Regions from separate parts of the Bradyrhizobium sp. 2TAF24 genome, predicted to be linked through region 2. Evidence: riboswitches for the same ligand, from Rfam matches in the RefSeq annotation. Region 2 holds a riboswitch; the other holds the start of a gene.
What was found. A riboswitch is a leader RNA that binds a small molecule or an ion and turns the genes downstream of it on or off. The one in region 2 is predicted to bind glycine.
Positions count from the first base shown of each region.

Region 1: linked by a shared signal. The riboswitch ahead of gcvT (glycine cleavage system aminomethyltransferase GcvT) and the one ahead of AB4Z37_RS15080 (D-amino acid dehydrogenase) in region 2 are both predicted to bind glycine.

Region 1 covers NZ_JBFRFW010000013.1:128,912-133,328, reverse strand. The annotation lists gene alaS (alanine--tRNA ligase) at 1-1,138, opposite strand, end outside; glycine riboswitch at 1,482-1,573, shown strand; gene gcvT (glycine cleavage system aminomethyltransferase GcvT) at 1,709-2,860, shown strand; gene gcvH (glycine cleavage system protein GcvH) at 2,901-3,266, shown strand; gene gcvP (aminomethyl-transferring glycine dehydrogenase) at 3,308-4,417, shown strand, end outside.
Region 2 covers NZ_JBFRFW010000008.1:244,626-249,042, reverse strand. The annotation lists gene AB4Z37_RS15085 (ABC transporter permease) at 1-259, opposite strand, end outside; partial or broken gene AB4Z37_RS15080 (D-amino acid dehydrogenase) at 513-1,742, opposite strand; glycine riboswitch at 1,809-1,913, opposite strand; glycine riboswitch at 1,915-2,018, opposite strand; gene AB4Z37_RS15075 (M20/M25/M40 family metallo-hydrolase) at 2,220-3,350, opposite strand; gene AB4Z37_RS15070 (ABC transporter substrate-binding protein) at 3,694-4,417, shown strand, end outside.

The DNA.
Region 1 (4,417 bases), on a different contig from region 2:
CGGAGGTGAGCGACCGGCTCTCCTCGTCGAGGATCGACAGTCCCCGCTCCAGCGTCTTGCGGAAGCGCGTCTCTTCGAGGCGCAGCGTCTCCTCGATCAGCGCCTCGGCGCGCACCAGCTCCGGATAGGCCTGGCCCATCTCGCGCACCAGCGCCCACACCAGGCGGTACATCAGCGGGTCGCGCGCGCCGAGCAGCTGGGCATGGCGCATGGCGCGGCGCATGATCCGGCGCAGCACATAGCCGCGGCCCTCGTTCGACGGCAGCACGCCGTCGGCGATCAGGAAGGACGATGCGCGCAGATGGTCGGCGATGACGCGCAGCGACGCCTTCTGCGGACCGTCGGCGTCGGCGCCGGTCAGCTCCGAGATGGCGCGGATCAGCGAGGCGAAGAGATCGATGTCGTAGTTGTCGTGCTTGCCCTGCAGCACCGCGGCGATGCGCTCCAGGCCCATGCCGGTGTCGATCGAGGGCTTTGGCAGCGCATTGCGCACGCCGCTCGCGACCTGCTCGAACTGCATGAACACCAGGTTCCAGATCTCGATGAAGCGGTCACCGTCCTGGTCGGCCGAGCCGGGCGGGCCGCCGAAGATGTGCTCGCCGTGGTCGTAGAAGATCTCCGAGCACGGGCCGCACGGGCCGGTGTCGCCCATCTGCCAGAAGTTGTCGGAGGTCGGGATGCGGATGATCTTGGATTCCGGCAGGCCGGCGATCTTCTTCCACAGGCCGAACGCCTCGTCGTCCTCGGAATACACCGTCACCATCAGGCGGTCTTTCGGCAGCCCGTATTCCTTGGTGATCAGGTTCCAGGCGAGCTCGATGGCGCGATCCTTGAAGTAGTCGCCGAACGAGAAGTTGCCGAGCATCTCGAAGAAGGTGTGATGGCGCGCGGTGTAGCCGACATTGTCGAGGTCGTTGTGCTTGCCGCCGGCGCGCACGCATTTCTGCGAGGTGGTGGCGCGCTGGTAGGATCGCTTTTCGAGGCCCGTGAAGACGTTCTTGAACTGCACCATGCCGGCGTTGGTGAACATCAACGTCGGATCGTTGCGGGGCACCAGCGGCGACGATGACACCACCTCGTGGCCGTTCTTCGCGAAGTAGTTGAGGAACGCAGACCTGATCTCGTTAACGCCGCTCATATCCGTCCAATCGCACCGTCCGGGCCGTTCAGCGTCCCGGATACCTGAACATCCGCGCTGAATGCGCTCAAGTTTGCTGATCAGGGCGAAGCCGCGCCGGCGGCAGGCCGCCGCGCCGGAATCGCCCCCTGTGGGGAAACCGGCCGCGAGTATGGCGCGGCAGGCTCCTCTTGTCCCGCCCGCTTTTACCGGCCGCGGGCTTCCCTGTCCAGAAAACGGGCATTTCCGGGGCATGAATTCGGCGCACCCGTCAAAGGCTTACCCCTCCCCCACAAGAACCGTTGATAGGCCCCCGCCGCGCGTTGACAGGCCTGCCCGGGGCGTGTTCTCTCCGCGCCAGACGATCATCACGTCGGGAGAGACCGGCCTCCAAAGGGCCGGCGCCGAAGGAGCAACCGCCCCGGAAACTCTCAGGCAAAAGGACCGCGTGATGGAACGACATCTGGAAAGCGACGCGGCCGGCTGACCCCGGAAAGGCGTCCGCCGACGGGATAATACTCTCAGGCACAGCGACAGATGGGGCTTCGACGATGTCAGGGGGATGGTCCCCGGTCGCCAGGAGTCCGCCCGATGTCTGCGTCCGTTCTCGCCCCCGCCCCGCTGAAACGCACCCCGCTGCACGCGCTGCACCTGTCCCTGGGCGGCAAGATGGTTCCGTTCGCCGGCTACGACATGCCGGTGCAATACCCCCTCGGCGTGCTCAAGGAGCACCTTCACACCCGCGCAAGCGCCGGGCTGTTCGACGTCTCCCACATGGGCCAGATCCGGCTGCGGCCGAAGTCCGGCCGGATCGAAGACGCCGCGCTGGCGCTGGAGCGGCTGGTGCCGCAGGACATCCTCGGCCTCCCCGCCGGGCGGCAGCGCTACGCCCAGTTCACCAACGACCGCGGCGGCATCCTCGACGACCTCATGGTGTCGAACGCCGGCGATCACCTGTTCCTGGTGGTCAACGCCGCCTGCAAGGCCGACGACGAGGCCCATCTGCGGGCGCATCTTGCGGACGCCTGCGACATCGAGGTGCTGGACGATCGCGCGCTGATCGCCCTGCAGGGTCCGAAGGCGGCCGAGGTCCTGGCGACGCTGTCGCCGACCACCGCCGCCATGCGCTTCATGGACTGCGGCCCGCATCAGGTGATGGGCATTCCCTGCATCGTGTCCCGCTCCGGCTATACCGGCGAGGACGGCTACGAGATTTCCGTGCCGGCGGCCGAGGCCGCCGCGCTCGCCGAAAAACTGCTGGCGCCCGAGGCGGTGCAGCCCATCGGCCTCGGGGCCCGCGACAGCCTGCGGCTCGAGGCCGGCCTGTGCCTCTACGGCCCCGACATCGACATCGTCACGACGCCGGTCGAGGCCGCGCTGGAATGGTCGATCCAGAAGGCGCGCCGCACGGGCGGTGCCCGCGCCGGCGGCTTTCCCGGCGCCGACATCATCCTGCGCCAGCTCGCCCAGGGCGCGCCGCGCCGCCGCGTCGGCCTGCTCGCCGAGGGGCGCGCACCGGTGCGCGGCCCCGCTGCATTGTTCGTCCATGCCGACGATCCGGCGCAGGCCGGCCTTGTCACCTCCGGCGGCTTTGGTCCCAGCCGGATCGCGCCGGTCGCGATGGGCTATGTGCCCGCCGCCTATGCCGAGACCGGCACGCAGCTGTTCGCCGAGGTGCGCGAGCAGCGCCTGCCGCTGCGCGTCGCGCCGATGCCGTTCGTGCCCCACGCCTACAAACGCTGACTTTTGCGCTGAATTTGACGACCGAGAGAGGAATTTGGTCATGACCACGCTGTTCACCGCCGACCATGAGTGGCTGAAGATCGACGGCGACGTCGCCACCGTCGGCATCACCGACTACGCCCAGACCCAGCTCGGCGACGTCGTGTTCGTCGAGCTGCCCAAGGTCGGCCGCCAGCTCAAGAAGGCGGAAGCCGCCGCCGTCGTCGAATCGGTCAAGGCCGCGTCCGACGTCTATGCGCCGCTGACCGGCGAGATCGTCGCGATCAACGACGCGCTGGCCGCCGACCCGGCGCTGGTCAACACCGATCCCGCTGATGGCGCCTGGTTCTTCAAGATCAGAATTGCCGACCAGAGCGAGCTCGCCGGCCTGATGGACGAAGCCGCCTACAAGGCCCACACGGCCTGACGCCCCGACTGCCGCCGCACGCCGAAGCCAGAGAGACCGCCATGACCACGCCGCGCCAAGGACCCGCCGCCTCCGCCGCCCCGACGACGGGCCGCGCCGGATCGAACCTGCCGCCGAACGAGGCCGCGACCACCTTCGTGCGCCGCCACATCGGCCCGGCGCCGCGCGACATCGACGCCATGCTGGACACGGTCGGCGCCAAAAGCCTGACCGCGCTGATGGACGAGACGCTGCCGGCGTCGATCCGCCAGACCGCCCCGCTCGACCTCGGCACCGCGCTGAGCGAGAGCGAGGCGCTGGCCCACATGAGCGCGCTCGCCGAGCGCAACAGCATCGTCACCTCGCTGATCGGCCAAGGCTACTCCGGCACGCTGATGCCGGCGGTGATCCAGCGCAACATCCTGGAGAATCCGGCCTGGTACACGGCGTATACGCCCTACCAGCCCGAGATCAGCCAGGGCCGTCTGGAAGCACTGTTCAACTTCCAGACCATGGTGTGCGACCTCACCGGCCTCGATGTCGCCAACGCCTCGCTGCTCGACGAGGGCACCGCCGCGGCGGAAGCGATGGCGCTGGCGCACCGCTCGGCGCAGGGGGGCAGCAACACCTTCTTCGTCGACCATGAGGTGCATCCGCAGACGCTGGCCGTGCTGCGCCAGCGCGCCGAACCGCTGGGCTGGCGCGTGATCACCGGCGATCCGCTGCGCGATCTCGCCGGCGCCGAGGTGTTCGGCGGCCTGCTGCAATATCCGGGCACGCATGGTGCGGTGCGCGACCTGCGCCCGGCGATCGCCGCACTGAAGACCAGGGGCGCGCTCGCCATCATCGCCGCCGATCCGCTGGCGCTGACGCTGCTGGCCTCGCCCGGCGATCTCGGCGCCGACATCGCCGTCGGTTCGACCCAGCGCTTCGGCGTGCCGATGGGCTATGGCGGCCCGCATGCCGCCTACATGGCGGTGCGTGACGCGCTCAAGCGCTCTCTGCCCGGCCGCATCGTCGGCCTGTCGATCGATTCGCGCGGCGCGCCGGCCTATCGCCTCGCGCTGCAGACCCGCGAGCAGCACATCCGCCGCGAGAAGGCGACGTCCAACATCTGCACCGCGCAGGTGCTGCTGGCCGTGATTGCCTCGATGTACGCGGTCTATCACGGC
Region 2 (4,417 bases):
CGGGCACGTTGGAAATCAGCGAGACGCCGAGATCGCCCTGCAGGATCTTGCCGAGCCAGGTGACGAACTGCGTCACCAGCGGCTCGTTGAGCCCGAGCGAGGTGCGGATGCGCTCGAGTTGCTCAGGGGTGGCGGTGTCGCCGGCGATGATCGCCGCCGGATCACCCGGTGTCAGCCGCAGCAGCAGGAACACAAACAACGCCACGACGCCCATCACCGGGATGGAGGCCAGCAGGCGCCGGATCAGATAGCCAGCCATGCGCGTTATCTCCCGTTGTCCCAGGATTTGGGTCGCAAGACCCTGCTGGATCGGTGTCCGGTTTCCGTCATGCACATCGCTCGCGTCGCGCTTCGCTGGTCGTTTCTGTCGCTGGTGCCGGCACTTGCTCGGCTCCAGGTAAATTGTGTGCCAAGGCCGGCGAGGGGGCAAGGGCCGGCGTGCCGCCAAACTTCGCCGTGGACAATTCCGATGTCCCGCGCGAGGTGATCATGGCCGTATGCACCGCAGCGTGCCGCCAGCTCTCGACTGCGAGCGCGATCGCTTCGGCGGTGGCCGCCGACAGCGTCCAGCCGAGATGGCCATGGCCGGTGTTGTAGAACACCCCGGGCCTGGTTCCGGATCGCACCACCGGCATCATGTTCGGCATCATCGGACGCAGGCCGGCCCAGGGCACGACCCGCGCGGTCTCCACGCCAGGGAAGTTGCGCTGCACCCAGTCGGTCAGTGGCTGGATGCGATCGGCGCGAATGTCGCGGTTGAAGCCGTTGAACTCGGCGGTGCCGGCAACACGGAAACGATCGGCTCCCAGCCGGCTGGTGACGATTTTGGCGGATTCGTCGAGCAGGCTGACATAAGGGGCTGCGTCGCGGCTCTGCGCTGTGTCGAGATGCACCGTGATCGAGTAGCCCTTGACCGGATAGACGTTGACACGTTCGCCGAGCTGCGCAGCGATGTGCCGGCTGCCGACCCCGGCGCAGACCACGATGCCGTCGACATGGAGCGGCTGCGCTGCCCCGACGTCGTTATCCGAGGACTGCTGCCAGCGGATATCATATCCGCCTTGCACCGGCGTGATCGTATCGACCTGCACCTCGTGGACGAACCGGGCGCCGCGCCGCATGCACGCCGCGGCGAGGCCGCGGGTAAACTTGTGAATGTCGCCGGTCGAATCTGACGGCGTGAAGAAGCCACCGTGATAGCTGCGCTGCAGGGCCGGCTCGATGTCGCGGATCTCCGCGGGGGTCACCGCGCGGCGATCGAGGCCGCCTTCCCTGAGCAAGGTGTTGACACGCAGGCCGGCGTCGAAGCCCGCCTTGTCATGATAGATGTGCAGGATGCCGCGTCGCTCATGATCGAAGGCGATATTTTCCTGCTCGGCCATGGCGAACAGATGCTGCCGCGCCGCGATGGCGAGGCGTGTGGTGGCGATGGTGTTGTCGCGATAGTTGGTGATCTCGCGGGCGAATTCCACGAGCCATGAGTATTTGTGCCAGCTGGGCGCCGGGTTCATCAGCAGCGGCGCATCGCGCCGGAACATCCAGCGCAAACCTTTCAGCATGGTCGCGGCGTTGTTCCAGACTTCGGCGTTGCTCGCCGACAACTGCCCGCCATTGGCGAAGGAGGTTTCCATCGCGGCGTAACGATGACGATCCAGCACCGTTACCGCGTAGCCGCGTTTCAACAGGGCATAGGCCGTCGTCACGCCGGTGATACCGGCGCCGATCACTGCAAAATGGGTCATGGTTGGTCTTCAGGCTCCCGTGCGTTTGAGTCGCGTTGTCACCGGCCAAAAACCGGTGCATGCGCCCCATCTGTCACGGTACCTGAGAGCTTCATCCACCCGCGCCGAAGCGCAAGAAGGATATCCCCTTCGGTGGACCCCATCGTTGCGATGGCGTCTCTCTCCAGATTGTCCTGACGTCACAGTCCTTGGGCCTGAGAGTTTCCGGGGCGGTTGCTCCGTCGGCGCCGAAACGAATGCTTGCACATCCCTTTCGATCTCTCCCGCAACGTCAATACGGACGCTCAAAGCCTAGGATGGGCCTTCCGATTGGGCAAGGCTAAATTTCGCTCCGCGTTGCCGTCTCATTGTGCAACGCAATTCGGATGGCGGATCGTGCTGCGTTGTGTCTGCTTTGGCACATGAAAACGGGATGAGGTGACTCTCATCCCGTGGCATGGCGGTGCCGGGAAACGATGCAGAACGACCGGTTCCGGCTCAGTCGAGCGTTGCGAGCAGCCCGGCCATCAGGCGGCCGCGGGTCACCAGGCTGTCGACTTCGATATGTTCTTCCAGCGTGTGGGCGCCATCGCCGCACACGCCAAGGCCATCGAGGGTCGCGATGCCCATCGCGCCGGTGAAATTGCCGTCGGAGCCGCCGCCGACACTGCCATGGATGAGATCGATGCCGAGCGTCCTGGCGATGCCGCGCGCGGTCTCGAACAGCGCGATGGTCTTGTCGTTCGGCTCCCACACCGGGCGGGTGACGCCGCGCGTGACCGTGAAGGTGACGTCGTTGGCGGTGCCGGACAGCGCCAGCATGCGCGCGACACCGCGGTCGAGATCCTCCTGGCGCTTCGCCATGCTGAGCGCCTCGCCGGTGCACAGCGACGGCACGCAGTTGACCCACTGTCCGCCATGGACGAGGCCGACGCTGAAGGTGCAGTCCTCGGCGGTCATGCCGTCGATCTCGATCACCTTGCGCGCCATCTCGCGGATCGCAGAACGGCCGGCCGCGAGCGTCGCACCGGCATGGCTGGGGCGGCCCTTGGCCTCGAGGTTGAAGCGGGCGATGGCGTAGCGGCCGGAAACGACGCCGCTGCTGCCGCGGCCGGGCTCGGGCACCAGCACATATTTGTGGCGCGCGGCCTCCGCCTCGATCAGGTCGCGGGTCGAGGGCGTGCCGACCTCCTCGTCGGGCGTCAGCAGCACGGTGACGGGCAGAGGCGTGGCGATGGCGGCGCGCTGCAATTGCCGGATTGCCTCCAGCGAGAGGTAGTTGCCGCCCTTCATGTCGAAGATGCCGGGGCCGTAGCACCTGCTGCCCTCGCGCCGCCAGGGCAGCTTGGCGAGCGTACCGACCGGATGGACGGTGTCGAGATGGCCGGCGATCAGGATGCCGGGCACGTCGCGTCGGGGATGCGGGAAGCGGGCGCGCACGCAGCCGCCGAAGCCATTGCGCCCGGCGATGTGCTCGATCTCGGCGCCGGCCACTGCAAGGTCGCGGGCGGCGAGACCGATCATGCGGTTGACGGCTGCGGCATCCCAGGTCGGGCTCTCGCATTCCACCCACGGGCGCAGGCCCTGCAGCATGGTGTCGACGTCGAACGGAAGTTGTGCCGGATTGATCACGGGCGTGTCCCTCTCTGTGTCATTGTCGGCTGCCGAGCGCTCCCTGGCGGCGGGGCGATGATGCAGTCTGATGCCGGTGACCGCAAGCGGCGGTCCTGAAAATCCCGCGCGCCGCAACCGCGTGCACGGCATCCGGTGCGGGGTGTCGCAGGTGCCGTGCACAGCGCCGCCGAAATCACGATTGACGCCCTGCGTGGTTGATGCAAGTCTTGAAGCTTAAAACATCGCATCGTCATGGCGCGTCAGCATCTTGAGCGGGATGCCGGAAAAGCCTCACCGTTGTGGCCAACCTGTCGCCCAGGAAAATCCATCGGGGACGAGAACAATTCTGGAGGATGGTATGTCTGTTGTCTTGCGTGAACGAAAATCGCTGGCGCGGATCGCGCTGCGGGGGCTGCTCGCGTCCGCGGTCGTATTCGGCTTCTCGTCGGCCTCGCAGGCGGGCAAGACCATCACTGCCGTGATGCATTCCGACCTGCGGGTGATCGATCCGATCATCACCACGGCCTATATCTCGCGCGATCACGGCTACATGGTCTACGATACGCTGCTGGCGGTCGACTCCAGCTTCAAGGTGCGGCCGCAGATGGCCGACTGGAAAGTGTCCGACGACAAGCTGACCTACACCTTCACCCTGCGCGACGGCCTGAAATGGCATGACGGCAAGCCGGTCACGGCGGAAGACTGCGTGGCGTCGCTGAAGCGCTGGGGCGCGCGCGACAGCATGGGCCAGAAGCTGCTGGATTACACTGCCAGCCTGGAGGCCACCGATGCGAAGACCATCACGCTGAAGCTCAAGGAGCCGTATGGCCTGGTGCTGGATTCGATCGCGAAGCCGTCCTCGGTGGTGCCGTTCATGATGCCCAAGCGCATCGCCGAGACGCCGTCGGACAAGGCGATCCCGGAGCAGGTCGGCTCGGGGCCGTTCAAGTTCGTGCAGTCCGAGTTCCAGCCCGGCGTCAAGGCGGTCTATGAGAAGAACAAGGACTATGTTCCCCGCTCGGAGCCGCCGAGCTGGACGTCGGGCGGCAAGGTGGTGAAGGTCGACCGGGTCGAGTGGGTGA